Regions from separate parts of the Halobacillus sp. GSS1 genome, predicted to be linked through region 2. Evidence: predicted binding sites of a transcription regulator. Region 2 holds the regulator's gene; the other holds the start of a gene.
The links. The regulator LexA, encoded in region 2, represses DNA repair genes until DNA is damaged. The targets are predictions, from matches to a motif close to CGAACATATGTTCG.
Positions count from the first base shown of each region.

Region 1: the regulator LexA is predicted to act here: its motif matches at 5,253-5,266, upstream of uvrB (excinuclease ABC subunit UvrB).

Region 1 covers NZ_JAFLHE010000012.1:12,737-20,783, forward strand. Annotated here, with positions in the region: gene J0K78_RS16505 (YojF family protein) at 1-248, opposite strand, end outside; gene uvrA (excinuclease ABC subunit UvrA) at 315-3,191, opposite strand; gene uvrB (excinuclease ABC subunit UvrB) at 3,199-5,178, opposite strand; gene J0K78_RS16520 (peptide chain release factor 3) at 5,404-6,993, opposite strand; gene J0K78_RS16525 (DEAD/DEAH box helicase) at 7,310-8,047, shown strand, end outside.
Region 2 covers NZ_JAFLHE010000001.1:309,541-317,587, reverse strand. Annotated here, with positions in the region: gene tkt (transketolase) at 1-1,411, opposite strand, end outside; gene J0K78_RS01580 (DUF896 domain-containing protein) at 1,595-1,828, opposite strand; gene J0K78_RS01575 (YneB family resolvase-like protein) at 1,914-2,573, opposite strand; gene lexA (transcriptional repressor LexA) at 2,876-3,499, shown strand; gene glnA (type I glutamate--ammonia ligase) at 3,657-4,988, opposite strand; gene J0K78_RS01560 (MerR family transcriptional regulator) at 5,013-5,417, opposite strand; gene J0K78_RS01555 (methionine gamma-lyase family protein) at 5,544-6,791, opposite strand; gene hflX (GTPase HflX) at 6,842-8,047, opposite strand, start outside.

The sequences.
Region 1 (8,047 bases), on a different contig from region 2:
GTCAAACCTTCGGCATAAACCCAGCCCAGGTCAAGTTTCAGACCTACGCGGTAGGATCCTCCCGTACTGACAATTTTTCCGTGTTGGTAAGTGACTTGAGCGTTTCGGATGAAAGCTCCTACGTTGTAGGCATTTTCATCGAAGTGACTTGCATAAGCCCCGTTTGTAGTTTCTAAGTGTACATAAACTTCTTTATTCGCTAGTTGGTCAATTTTTTCTTGAACAACTTTTTGTTGAATGGCATCCACTCGTATTCCTCCCGTCAAACGATTCTTGTTTAACGATACTCAATTTAGAGACAAGCGTCAAAACATCTACTTGTTCCCTACGGTTTCACGCGCGTTCATTTTCTTATCCATCCGCGCTCTGTCGCGTTCCAGAACTGGCTTTAAATAGCGTCCCGTGTAAGAGATCTCCTGCTCTGATACATGTTCTGGAGTACCGCTTGCAATAATGCGCCCTCCGTTTTCTCCACCTTCTGGTCCGAGGTCAATAATATGATCGGCTTCTTTAATGACATCAAGATTATGCTCAATGATCAAGACCGAATCCCCGTTATCTACAAGTCGTTGCAACACCTTCAATAACCTTGATATGTCATCGACATGCAGGCCGGTTGTCGGCTCGTCCAAAATGTAAAAGGACTTACCATTCGAGCGGCGGTGAAGTTCACTTGCGAGCTTCACCCGTTGGGCCTCTCCTCCCGACAGAGTAGTGGCAGGTTGACCGAGTTTGATATATTCCAGACCTACATCAGCGACCGTTTGCAGCTTGCGTTTAATCTTAGGAATGTTTGCAAAGAAATCAAGCGCTTCTTCAATCGTCATTCCAAGTACATCAGCGATACTCTTCCCTTTATACTTCACTTCCAGTGTTTCACGGTTATACCTTTTCCCATCACAGACTTCACAAGGGACATAAACGTCTGGGAGGAAGTGCATTTCAATCTTGATGATTCCATCCCCGCGGCAGGCTTCACATCGCCCACCTTTTACGTTGAAGCTGAACCGGCCTTTTTTATATCCTCTGATTTTCGCTTCGTTCGTCTGCGCGAATACGTCACGGATATCATCAAACACCCCCGTATAAGTAGCCGGGTTGGAACGTGGAGTACGGCCGATCGGAGATTGATCGATATCAATCACTTTATCAAGATGTTCCATACCTTCAATCGTCTGATGCTTTCCTGGCTTCTGCTTGCCATTGTGAAGCTTCATAGAAAGGGACTTGTACAAGATCTCGTTAATAAGTGTACTTTTACCGGAACCGGAAACTCCTGTTACGGCTGTGAACACTCCGAGCGGGATTTCTGCATCCACTTTTTTAAGGTTGTTCTCTTCGGCTCCTTTAATTCTCAGGAAGCGGTCATCGGCCTTCCGACGTTCCGCTGGAAGAGGGATGAACTTTTTGCCTGAAAGATATTGACCCGTCAAGGATTTACGACTTTTCATCACCTGTTTCGGGGTTCCCTGAGTGACAATATCTCCCCCGTGAGCCCCGGCTCCCGGGCCGATGTCAATCAGATAATCCGCTGCCAGCATCGTATCTTCATCATGCTCTACGACAATCAAGGTATTATCAAGATCACGCATCCGCTTCAGGGTATTGATCAATCGGTCATTGTCGCGCTGGTGAAGACCGATGGAAGGCTCATCGAGCACATATAAAACGCCGGTAAGGGCTGATCCGATTTGGGTGGCCAGTCGAATACGCTGGGCTTCGCCACCGGACAGGGTCCCTGCCGAACGAGAAAGGGTTAAATAATCCAGCCCCACATTCGCGAGGAAGCTGAGGCGTTCACAGATTTCTTTCAGGATCATCCGGGCAATCGTTTCTTCTTTCTCCGTCAACTCAAGAGCTTCGAAGAACTCTTTCGCTTCAGTCACAGAATAATCAGTCGTGATCCCGATGTGCTTTCCATCGATTAAGACTGCGAGCGCTTCTTCATTCAAACGATTTCCTTTACATTTCGGACATGGCTTTTGAGCCATGTATTTCTCCATCTGTTCACGGATATAATCCGAGCTCGTTTCACGGTAACGACGAGCAATGTTCGGAATGACACCCTCGAAGAAAATATCGTTCTCACGTACTTTTCCGAAATCATTTTCATAGCGGAAGTAGATTTTGTCTTCCCCACTGCCATAGAGCACTTTTTCTTTATGTTCTTCCGGCAGGTCACGGAATGGTTTATCCATATCAATCCCGTAGTGATCGGAAACACTTTTCAGAAGCTGCGGATAGTATTGAGAACTTTGTGGTTCCCATGCAGCAATCGCGTGCTCATTCAAAGAACGGCCCCAATCCGGGATGACCAGGTCAATGTCCACTTCAAGCTGTGTGCCTAAACCGTCACAACGGTTACAAGCTCCATAAGGGCTGTTGAATGAAAACATTCTTGGCTCTAATTCACTGACTGAGAACCCACAGATTGGACATGCATGGTGTTCACTGAACATCAGCTCTTCTTCTCCGATGACATCCACAATCGTATGACCGCCGCCAAGTTTAAGCGCTGTTTCGATAGAGTCAGAAAGTCGGCCTTCCACTCCATCTTTCACGACGATCCGATCGATAACGACCTCAATCGAGTGCTTTTTATTTTTTTCGAGATTTATTTCCTCGGAAATTTCGCGCATTTCCCCGTCGACACGAAGGCGGATATAACCTTCCTTCTGGAGCTGCTCAAAGACTTTGGCGTGTTCACCTTTCCTACCAGAAACAACAGGGGCAAGGATTTGGAGTTTCGTCCTTTCTGGATACTCCATCACCCGGTCAACCATCTGCTGAACCGTTTGTGAACTGATTTCCACCCCATGCTTCGGACAAGTCGGACGACCGATACGGGCGAACAACAAACGCAGGTAGTCATAGATTTCTGTTACCGTACCTACGGTTGAACGGGGGTTTCGACTCGTTGTTTTTTGATCGATCGAAATTGCCGGGGACAAGCCTTCGATGGAATCCACATCGGGCTTGTCCATCTGGCCTAAAAACTGTCGGGCATAGGCACTTAGTGATTCAACGTACCGTCTTTGCCCTTCCGCATAAATCGTATCGAAGGCCAAAGAAGACTTACCCGAACCGGACAAACCGGTCATGACGACCAGTTTGTTTTTCGGGATGTCGATATCGATATTTTTCAAATTGTGAGCACGTGCTCCTCTAATACTGATATGTTTGCTGACCATACTCTTCTCATCCCTCCGCTTTTAATTCCAACAGCACATCACGCAGTTCGGCTGCCCGTTCGAAATCGAGGTCGCGTGCGGCTTGTTTCATTTCGGTTTCCAAATTGTCGATCATTTCCAGACGTTCTTTCTTGGTCATTTCTGAAGGCTTCTTACCTGTATCATATCCTGCTTCGTCTTCGGCAACGTTCGTCGCTTTAATGACGTCACGCACTTCCTTCTTGATCGTTTTCGGTGTGACGCCATGCTCTTCGTTATAAGCGATTTGTTTTTCACGTCGGCGGTAAGTTTCATCGATCGCAAACTGCATGGATTTTGTCATCTTATCCGCATACATAATCACTCGACCGTTTTCATTACGTGCCGCTCGACCTATCGTCTGGATCAGGGAGCGGTCGGAACGCAGGAATCCTTCTTTGTCCGCATCCAGGATGGTGACGAGGGAAACTTCCGGAATGTCCAGTCCTTCACGAAGCAGGTTAATTCCGACAATGACATCGTATTTACCGACCCTGAGGTCACGTATGATTTCAATGCGTTCCAGTGTCTTGATTTCCGAGTGTAAATAAGCAACCTTAATCCCTAAGTCTTTGAGGTAATCGGTCAGATCCTCAGACATTTTCTTCGTTAATGTCGTCACGAGCACGCGTTCATTCTGATCTTTTCGTTTATTGATTTCCCCGACAAGGTCATCGATCTGTCCATGAATCGGGCGGACGTCAATTTCAGGATCCAGCAGTCCGGTCGGTCGAATGATCTGTTCAATCATTTTCGGTGTATGCTCGATTTCATAAGGGCCCGGGGTCGCAGAAACATAAGCGATCTGATTGATATGTTTTTCGAATTCAGGGAACATGAGCGGCCGGTTATCCATGGCTGAAGGCAGGCGGAAACCATGGTCCACCAGTACTTGTTTCCGTGCTCGGTCCCCGTTGTACATCCCCCTTACCTGAGGAAGAGTAACGTGTGACTCATCTACCATCATGAGGAAATCATCAGGAAAATAATCAAGCAGGGTATAAGGTGTGGCCCCTTCTTCTCTGAATGTCAGGTGCCTGGAATAGTTTTCGATTCCGGAACAGAAACCCATTTCATTCATCATTTCAAGATCATAATTCGTCCGTTGTTCAAGACGCTGGGCTTCCAGTAACTTATCTTGGTCACGCAATTCCTTTAGACGTACTTCCAATTCTTTTTCTATATTTTTAATCGCTTTTTTCAACTTTTCTTCGCGGGTGACGAAGTGTGATGCAGGGAATATCGCGACGTGATCCCGGTCACCAATCACTTCTCCAGTCAAAACATCGACTTCGCGGATGCGGTCGATTTCATCTCCAAAAAATTCCACACGCATAGCATGTTCCTCTCTTGAGGCGGGGATGATTTCAACCGAATCCCCACGAACCCGGAACGTACCACGCTGAAAGTCGATATCATTTCTTGCATACTGGATATCTACAAGATTTCTTAATAACTCGTCACGGTCTTTTTCCATTCCCGATCTTATAGATAGCACCTGACTGCGGTATTCGTCGGGAGAACCGAGACCATAGATACAAGAAACACTAGCAACGATGATGACATCGTTCCGCTCAAAAAGAGCAGAGGTCGCTGAGTGACGTAATTTATCAATCTCATCATTTATGCTCGCATCTTTTTCGATAAATGTATCTGACGAAGGCACATAAGCTTCTGGTTGATAATAGTCATAGTAACTGACGAAATACTCGACAGCATTGTTCGGAAAAAACTCTTTGAACTCACTATATAACTGTCCAGCAAGCGTTTTGTTATGGGCAATGATCAGTGTCGGTTTATTCACCCGCTCAATGACATTGGACATCGTAAATGTCTTTCCTGTACCTGTGGCCCCGAGCAATGTCTGATGCTTATCTCCTCGTTCAATTCCTTGAACAAGTTCTTCAATCGCTCGCGGTTGATCCCCTTGAGGTGAATACTGTGAAACTAATTCAAACTTCTCCTCCACGACGAAAACCTCCGTTCATTGTCTATACTCGTACTTTTTAGTTTACCACAACAGTTTACCATTCTAACATCGAACGAACAAACATTCGCATTCAGGTTTGCGCTGTCAATTACTGGATGACCTGGTGTGGAATTATATTCCATATATTCCACACCAGGTCATCCAGTTTATCCCATCTTAACAATAAAAAGAAGCACTTTGCTTTTACGCAAAGTGCTTCGCTTATTAGGAATTCAACGTTTGGTTGTATTCGTTCACTTCAAACAAGTCGATCAGTTCGATGTCTGGATTTTTATCTTTGAACCAACGTAGAGAGAAGTCGTTTTTAAAGAGGACAAGCGGATTGCCTTCTCGATCTTCTGCAAGCATGTTTCGTTCATCAAACAGCGATTCATCAACCTGGTCTTCCTGTAGCCAGCGAGGGATACGTTCGCCGAGAGGAGTCAATTCAATGTCTACGTTGTACTCGTTCTTCATACGGTATTCAAACACTTCATATTGAAGCTCACCAACCGCTCCGATGATATAGTCTTCAAATCTATAACGCTTGAACAACTGAATGGCACCTTCCTGAACCAGCTGTTCCAATCCTTTTCGGAACTGCTTGGATTTCATGACGTTCTTCGCCGTTACTTTCTTAAATAATTCAGGAGGGAATTGTGGAAGCTCATCGTATTCGAAATTGGATTTACCGGTTACAATCGTATCTCCGATTCGGTAGACGTTCGGATCATAGATTCCGATAATATCACCGGCATACCCTTCCTCCACGGTTCCTCGGGATGAAGCTACAAATTGCTGGGATTGAGCAAGCTTGAACGTTTTTCCTGTACGGGAGAGCGTCACGTTCATCCCACGCTCGAACTTCCCGGAGCATATTCTGACAAAAGCGATTCGGTCTCGGTGCTGAGGATTCATGTTCGCCTGAATCTTAAAGATGAAACCAGAGAATTCTTCATGATCCGGAGAAACAATACCTTCTGTCGATTTTCTCGGTGCCGGTTCAGGAGCCATATCAATGAATGAATTGAAGAAAGTTTCCACTCCAAATGGAGCGAGAGCACTTCCGAAGAAGACAGGCGTCTGATCACCGCGCAACACTTTTTCCATATCGAAGGTATCCCCAGCTTCAGCCACCATTTCCATTTCCTCTTCCGATTCCTGGAACGTGGCATTCTCCGTCAACTCGGGGTGCTGGTCAAGTTCGCTGTAAGGAATATATTCTTCTGCCTCGTTCCCTGTGTAATGAACAAATTGTTCATTTTCACGGTCGAAAACGCCTAAGAAGCGCTTACCCATACCTGCCGGCCAGGTCATTGGATACGTTTCGATGTTCAGGGTTTCTTCAATTTCCTCCATCAATTCCAACGGCTCACGGCCTTCACGGTCCATTTTGTTGATAAAAGTGAAGATCGGGATGCCGCGCATTTTACAAACTTTAAAGAGCTTGAGCGTCTGCGCCTCAATCCCTTTTGTCCCATCAATAACCATGACAACACTGTCGACAGCCGTCAATGTACGGTACGTGTCTTCACTGAAGTCTTCGTGTCCGGGTGTATCCAAAATATTTACTTGATAATCTTTGTAAGGGAAGTTCATCACACTGGACGTGACAGAAATTCCACGCTGTTTCTCAATTTCCATCCAGTCGGATGTAGCAAACTTACCAGACTTTTTCCCTTTGACCGTACCTGCAGATCGGATCAAGTTTCCGAATAATAGCATTTTCTCCGTCATCGTTGTTTTACCGGCGTCCGGGTGGGAGATAATAGCAAACGTACGGCGCTTTTTCATTTCATCTTGTATTTGACTCATCGTGATATCCTCCGTTTATTAAGAATTTCAATACATTAGGCTGGGTAGGATATACGTTTTACATTGGCAGATTCACTCCATAAAAAAAGCGCTCACACACTCAAGCGCCTTCGTCGAATTTTTTGATTATACTTTGAAAGTTAGCATAACCAACCTGTAAAATCAATCACAAATACGAACCCATTCCAAATATTGGTGTACCAGGTCATCCAGATTATGGATGACCTGGTCTTCCACTTCTTCCTAAACCCTCTCATTCTCTTTGGGTGTTGAAACCTGTTATAATAGGAAAAAAACGATAGTAAGGATGCCAGTTATGCAGAGTTACTTATTACAACCGAACGATATAAAGAAAATCACTGGTCAGACTTTTTACACACGTGGGAAGCAATATTTCGACCGGGGGAAAGTGTACGGCCTTTCTCATAATAGCGCAATTCGTTCATGGCGGGCGGTCGTTGCAGGTACACACGACTATGAAGTCCGTGTCTTCTTTTTTGAGGACGAAGATGTAGAAGCGACGTGCGAATGTGCCGCTTATTCCACCTATTATACCTGTAAACATATTGCTGCCGTCCTGATCGCCATCCGGGAAAAGACATTAGAAGATCTGGCACCGAAACTAGCAGAAAAGGGGCGGAAATCCCAGTCCGGTTTGACGAACCAGGACCGGATGTTTGCGGTCAGCTTGTTCGAAGCGTTCAGACAGCGTCAGGAAAATCGTGGCGGGGAGGATTTGAAGAAACCTCTTCAAATCCAATATTACCTTCACCTTCAATCCATTCTCGGTTCTAAGAGCCTCGGCTTGGAAATGAAGCTCGGGGAAAACTATCCCTATGTGATTAAAAACATTCGCGAGCTGCTTGATCATATCCGCAAAAATCAAGCGTACCGCATTACTAAGAAGTTCACGTACGACCCGGCAGAACACTCCTTTTCTGCTGATGACAAAGAAATTTTTAGGCTTTTACAGCTTGCCTACGAACAAGAGCAATTTTATGAGCAACAGTGGAATTCGGCCGAACCAAAAGTATTAAAAATTTCTCCCACACTT
Region 2 (8,047 bases):
CATCTTCACCAACAGCAACAGAATCATGAGTGAAAACATAGTTCACCGGCAGGTTCTGCAGAGCGGATAGACGGACAGCTGGACGCAGGTAGTCACTGAAGACGAAGAATGTACCCGCATATACTTTAAGTCCACCATGAAGTCCCATTCCGTTTAAGGCAGCCGCCATGGCAAATTCACGAACACCGAACCAGATGTTTCGACCTGCGTAGTTGTTACGTGAGAAGTCCTCTTCATCTTTGACGGCCGTTTTGTTTGAACCTGCAAGGTCAGCACTACCACCAAAGAAGTTAGGGATCGCTTGAGAAAGAGCATTAATCGCATCACCGGATGCTGCGCGTGTAGCCGGGCTGTCTTCCCCTACCTGGTATGTTGGAAGGCTTTGATCCCAACCTTCAGGAAGTTCACCACGAATCGCACGCTCAAACTCTTCAGCAAGTTCAGGATGCGCCTCTTTGTACTGAGCCAATAGATTGTTCCAGGATTCTTCTTTATCCTGACCATTTTGCTGAACTTTATCTTTGAAGTCCTGATAAACTTCTTCAGGTACGTGGAACGGCTCATGTTCCCACTCATAGAACTGCTTCGCTGCTGTTACTTCCTCTTCACCTAGAGGAGCACCATGAGAAGCAGACTTACCAGACTTGTTAGGAGATCCATATCCAATGACCGTTTTCACTTCAATCATTGTGGGCTGATCAGTGTTTGCTTTAGCTTTCTCTAAGGCTTTCGCAACTTCTTCTGTATTCGTGCCATCCTCTACACGGATGACCTGCCACCCATAAGCTTCATATCGTTTTTCGACACTTTCGCTGAAGGAACGGTCAAGATCACCATCAAGAGAAATATCATTGGAATCATAAAGAACGATCAATTTACCAAGGCCAAGGTGACCGGCAAGAGAAGCAGATTCCTGTGATACTCCCTCCATCAAATCACCATCACCGCAAATTGTATATGTGTAATGGTCAACGACGTTGTAACCTTCACGATTATATTTCGCAGAAAGATGAGCTTCAGCCATCGCCATTCCGGTCGCCATTGCAATACCTTGTCCAAGGGGACCTGTAGTTGCTTCTACACCGTCTGTGTGACCAAACTCTGGGTGACCAGGGGTTTTGGAATCCCATTGACGGAACGACTTAAGGTCGTCCATCGTCACATTATAACCAGATAGGTGGAGCAGGCTGTAAAGAAGCATAGATCCGTGTCCAGCTGATAGGACGAAACGGTCACGGTCGAACCAGTTCGAGTTTTTTGGATTGTGATCCATGAACTGAGTCCATAGCGTATACGCCATCGGCGCTGCACCCATTGGCATCCCCGGGTGGCCGGAGTTTGCTTTTTCTACTGCATCGATTGTTAAAGTTCTAATCGTATTGATTGATGTTTGTTCAAGGCTGTTTGCCATGTTCAACATTCCCCTTTCTTTTCAGGTATATGTACCATGTATTATCCTATAATGAAAATCGTTTCGAAACAAGCTTTGTGCAAAATTTCGCACAGCCTCAGACCTAATTTCCCCCTTATCCAAGGAATTAAACAAGAAAAATCCGCATTCGAAATTTTATCGAATACGGACGAATGATCAGGATTAATTCTTTTTCTCGTTCTTTTGCATTTGACGAAGCTTTTCTGGAGTTACGTCATTCCCTTTCGGATCAATGACGGTCACACCTTTAAGCTGATTTTTGAAGGATGCACGGGCATTTTTCAAATATTCCTGGCGCAGCTTCTGCTGCTCTGCTTTTTCTTCCTTCGAGAGCTCTTCCTGCTTAGATTTATTAGCTAGTTCATTTATACGATTAATTTTTTCTTTTGATAACATAGATCCTTCTCCTTTACTCATAGTCTGGATCGTAAAAACATGAAAAAGACAAGAAATCCAAAGATCCTTGTCCGTATATCTAATATTATCGTGATTCTTCTTCTTTTTCAAGCGATAGGTACTCCTTGTATCTACGATGCACCGTAGCTTTTGATACGTCATATCCCAAACCTCTCAAAGTCGCTGCAATATCTTTGAAGGTCAAATCATTTTTCCTTAACCGAACAACCTCCTCAATGGGAAACTCGATTCTCTCACGTCCGGGTGCCTGATCACGATTGGATAAGTTGGCGGATGGATCATAGCCGCCCTCAACCGCTTTTCTCATCCCACGCCGTATTTTCATATTATGTATCTTCCTTTGGTATTCTTCTACGATGCCGACAATCTGTAAAACCATCGAATCCGATTCCGATAACTGGAGCTCCCCCTGGTTAGATAGGGAGTACACCTTGATCTCCAACCGGTTTAATTGATGGAATAAAGCAATCTTCGTATTTCCCCTGCCTAAGCGTGTTTCATCCTGTATCAATAAGGCATCCGCACGCCCGGAAGAAAAACATTCCAGCATGCGGAAAATCCCTTCACGTTCAATATCGTAACCACTAGCTTGCTCTTCAATACAATCAACAACTTCGAAATCATGACTGTCCGCCATGGATATCAATTCAGCTCTTTGTCGTTTTAATGAAGTCACTTGAGCTTCTTTTTCCGTACTTACTCTGCAATATAAAATCACTTTCAATGTATATGTTCCTCTCTCTTTCTCTATTATACAGCTGTGACCATAGAATAATAGAGAATGATAAAACTCACAATAAAAAGAATAATGTAGGTGTAATCCAGCTTAGATAATTTGTTAAACATTGATAACCCCTCCGTTTTCCTTAGAACGAACGTTCTTAAGAACCTGTGTTCGTGTTTGTTACTTCTCATTATATACGAACACAAGTTCTTGTCAATGGTTTTTTCGAACGCGTGTTTGTATTTTTGAAATATAAGTGGTACAATGTGGTTACTATAATCCTATGTACGAGGTGCTAATCTATGAGTAAACTTTCAAAGCGGCAGCAGGAAATACTAGATTTTATTAAAGAACAAGTTTTAGCAAAAGGATATCCACCATCCGTAAGGGAGATCGGCCAGTCCGTTGGTCTTGCTTCAAGTTCGACTGTGCATGGTCACTTATCCAGATTGGAGAAAAAAGGATACATCAGACGCGACCCGACCAAACCTCGTGCCATTGAAGTGATTGAATTAGAAGAAGATCACAGCATCCCAAGAAGTGAAGCTTCTTACGCTCCAGTAATCGGTAAAGTCACGGCGGGTTCACCGATTACTGCTGTTGAAAACATTGAAGAATATGTCCCTTTACCAGATACACTTGCAGGGTCGGATGACAACACATTCGTACTAATCGTACAGGGTGAAAGTATGATTGAGGCAGGAATTCTTGATGGAGATATGGTGATTGTGAGACAACAACAAACCGCCCAGAACGGTGACATCGTTGTCGCGATGACTGAAGACGAAGAAGCCACGGTGAAGCGTTTCTTCAAGGAAAGAAATCACGTTCGTTTGCAGCCTGAAAACGCAACAATGGAACCGATCCTGCTACAGGATGTATCCATTTTAGGGAAAGTCGTCGGCCTTTACAGGACCGTACACTAAAAGAAAGAGGCGAGTTAAATAAACTCGCCTCTTTCTTTATTTATATCAAGCCCTATGACTTTTACGGGAAAAGTTTTCACTTATTTTCGATCATAAAGAGAATCCTTCTTGAAACACAAAAAAACCCTTGAAGTAAACCACTTCAAGGGTTTTATATTTAATATGTCTGTAGATATTGTTCGCGTTCCCACGGATGAACCTGTGTGCGGAACATATCCCATTCGATTTCCTTCGCTTCAATGAAGTGTTCGAACAGGTGCTCGCCGAGAGCTTCTACCATGATTGGATCTTGATGCAGCTCTTCCAATGCATCATATAGAGTGGCTGGGAGATCTTTCACTCCGTGCGCTTCCCGTTCTTTTTTATCCATCACGTAAATGTTTCGGTCGACAGGAGCAGGTGCTTCCAGTTTATTTTCTACGCCATCAAGTCCAGCAGCAAGAAGGACCGCCATCGCCATGTATGGGTTCGCTGAAGGATCCACACTGCGGACTTCGATTCTTGTGCTCAACCCACGGGATGTCGGTACGCGTACGAGTGGACTACGGTTTTGACCGGACCATGCAACATAACATGGAGCCTCATAGCCTGGTACAAGACGCTTGTAAGAGTTGACGGTAGGATTTGTCACGGCTGTGAAGTTCGTTGCATGCTTGATGATGCCTGCTGTGAACTGGTAAGCGACTTCTGACAATTGTTCCTTCCCTTTCTCATCGAAGAAAGCATTTCCCTTTTCATTGAAAAGAGACATGTTCGCGTGCATACCCGATCCGTTTACACCGAACAATGGTTTAGGCATGAATGTTGCATGCAGACCATGTTGCCGTGCAATGGTTTTTACGACGAGTTTGAATGTTTGGATATCATCGCAATGCTTGACAGCATCTGCGTATTTGAAATCAATTTCGTGCTGACCTGGAGCTACTTCGTGGTGAGAGGCTTCGATTTCAAAGCCCATTTCCTCAAGCTCAAGGACAATATCGCGACGGCAGTTTTCACCAAGGTCGGTCGGTGCCAAGTCGAAATAGCCACCTTTATCATTCAACTCCATCGTCGGTTCGCCTTTTTCATCTAATTTAAATAGGAAAAATTCAGGTTCTGTACCAATGTTGAAAGCAGAAAAGCCGAGTTTCTCCATTTTTTTGATGTTACGCTTTAAATTGTAGCGCGGGCATCCTTCAAAAGGAGTTTGGTCTGGGTTGTAGATGTCACAGATGAATCGTGCGACCTTCCCTTTTTCTGAAGTCCAAGGGAAAACGACGAACGTATCCAGGTCTGGAACCAAATACATGTCAGACTCCTCGATACGAACGAATCCTTCAATGGAGGACCCGTCAAACATCATCATGCCATCAATAGCTTTATCCAACTGGCTTAGTGGGATTTCCACGTTTTTGATCGTACCAAGCATATCCGTAAACTGAAGGCGGATAAACTTGACGTTTTCCTCATCGATTTTTTTGTAGATTTCTTCTTTTGTTAAACCCATTGAATTTCTCCTCTCAACACAAAATTAATGGAAGAACCTCGACATTTCTCCCTGCCTGATTGCTAATTTACCTTGTCTTCCCGCTGTGAATAGTTCTCGTTGCAGCATACGACGAAGTTCTTTTTCGGTAAGTTCATTGTGTACTTCCTTCACTTGATCCTCATCATATACCTCATTATCTGGCTGATCATTCAGCTTCAGAACTTTCTTGATTCCGGCCATGTTCACACCTTGATCGATCAGGTCTTTTATTTCGAGAAGACGATCGACGTCATTGAATGAAAACATGCGACGGTTACCTTCTGAACGGGCCGGCTGTACCAGCTCGTGCTGTTCGTAGTACCGGATCTGCCGTGCAGTAAGGTCTGTCAAGGATTGAACAATCCCCATCGGGAATAACGGCATGGAACGACGAATTTCATCACTCATCGATGTGCCACCTCCCCATAAGAATGATACTTTAATTATACGTCACGAAAGGGATATGTCAACATATGTGAGGAATGTTCACACAATTTAACGCTGTTTTTTGAAAGGGTTACCATTCCCGTAGCTTCAGGCTTTGACCATACCCTCTTCGATTAATTGTTCCACTGCCTGTACGACAGCGATCTTAACATGGGCATAGGTCAATCCACCTTGGACGAAGGCAGTGTAAGGGGGGCGAATGGGACCATCAGCGGTCAATTCGAGGCTTGCGCCCTGAATGAAAGTCCCTGCAGCCATAATCACTTCGTCCTCATATCCCGGCATGGCGCTCGGTTCGGGTTTGAAATGGGAATTCACCGGAGATGCCTGCTGGATGGATTGGCAGAATCTGATCATTTGTTCAGCCGTTTTGAAGTTGACGGATTGAATTAAATCCGTTCGTTTCTTATTATAAGCAGGATTCGTGTCGAAACCATATTCACTTAAATATTTAGAAGTGAAAATAGCTCCTTTCAAAGCTTCCCCTACGACATGTGGGGCTAGAAAGATGCCCTGATACATCTCCTGAAGGCTATTTAAACTCGGCCCTGTTTCCTTCCCTAACCCAGGAGCAGTCAAGCGGTAGCTGCATTTTTCAATCAAGGATTTGCTCCCTGCAATGTAACCACCGACCCTAGCAATTCCACCTCCCGGGTTTTTAATTAACGAACCAGCAATCAGATCAGCGCCAACTTCAAGTGGTTCCTTCATTTCTACAAACTCTCCATAACAATTGTCAACAAAAATAATCACATCTTCTTTGATTTCACGGACGAACTGTATAATCGACTGTAACTCGTCAATGAGAAATGATGGACGATCTTCGTACCCTTTGGATCGTTGGATGGCTACCACCTTCGTTTTTTCACGCATAGCTTCTCGAATTCTATCATGGGAAAAAGACCCGTTCTCTTCTAAAGGAACCGTTTGGTAACTGATACCAAAATCACGTAAAGAACCTGTATCCTTATTTCCTCCAGAACCAATGACTTCTCTCAGGGTGTCATAGGGCTCTCCTGATATGTAAAGCAGTTCATCTCCAGGTCGCAGGACACCAAACAAGGCAGTCGTAATCGCATGCGTTCCGGATATGAGCTGAGGTCTGACAAGGGCATCTTCCGCTTCAAATATTTCTGCATACAATGCTTCAAGGGTGTCCCGCCCAAAGTCATCATATCCATATCCCGTCGTCGGATTAAAGTGAGAATCGCTGACCCTCAGTTTATGAAAGGCCTTCAAAACCTTTTGCTGATTGTATTCGACAATCTCTTCCACGTGATCATGTTGAGGCTTAATTTCTTTTGTTACGCGTTGCTTCAATTCTTGAATATTCATGATGAGTCCTCTTCCTATCTTGCAGTATTTCGTTGATTCAACGTTTTCATTTATAATATTTGGTGTTTCAATGGGTGCTCCGGATGGATGAAACCATGAAGAGCGTACCCCTCTTTTTCTTCAAAGAAATGAATGCTTGTAATCATGCTGTAAGCCTTGAATTGCTGGAGCCGTTTCCCTTCAGAAGCTGGTAAGAAAACGTCATACTCGTCCCACTCTTCCTTTAAAACCTCTTCTATTTTATGAAGAACCCTTTTACGATCAATCGGATCATGTACGCTCACTGTCAGCGAAGGGAAAGAGTGGGGAATGAAATCCTCCTTAAGGAGATCTTTCTTATTGTAAACGGTCAGAACTGGCAACTGGCCAGCCCCAAGTTCCTCCAATAACTTCAATACAGTCTTTTCCTGCTGCATATGATCAGGGTGTGAAGCATCAACCATATGAACAATAAAGTCTGCTTCTGTCACTTCTTCTAACGTAGATCGGAATGCTGCAATAAGTGTCGTTGGCAGGTCCTGAATAAATCCTACCGTATCGGAGAGAAGCGCCAAAAAGCCAGAAGGAAGGCTCATCTGTCTTGTCAAAGGATCGAGTGTAGCAAACAATAAATCCTCTTCAAAAGACTGGCTGTCCGTTACTCTGTTGAAGAAAGTCGATTTACCAGCATTCGTATAACCGACGATCGCTACTTGAAAGGCACGGTTTTCTTTTCTGCGTTTTCGATACTGCTCACGTTGTTTGACAACCGTATCCAGCCGCTTCTTAATATCATCAATTCTTCTTTGGATATGCCGGCGGTCGGTTTCCAGTTTGGTTTCACCTGGACCACGCGTACCAATTCCTCCACCTAACCGGGATAAGGCAGTCCCTTGACCAGAAAGCCGCGGAAGCAAATATTGCAATTGAGCAAGTTCCACTTGCAATTTACCTTCCTTTGTACGTGCCCGTCCTGCAAAAATGTCCAGGATCAGCTGACTTCTGTCGATGACGCGAACTCCGATTCTGTCCGATATATTTCTAAGCTGACCAGGTGATAACTCATCATTGAATATCACCAATTCAGCTTCAGATTCCTCTGCTGCTTCTTTTATTTCTTCCAGTTTGCCCTCACCTAAATATGTAGCCGGGTGAACCCGGTCACGCTTCTGAGTTATGATTTTGCATACTTCTCCATTAGCGGTCTCAGTAAGTGATTGTAGCTCCTCCAAAGAAGACTGAAACCGTTCTTCTTGTTCGAATGGTTCTTTCCTGGC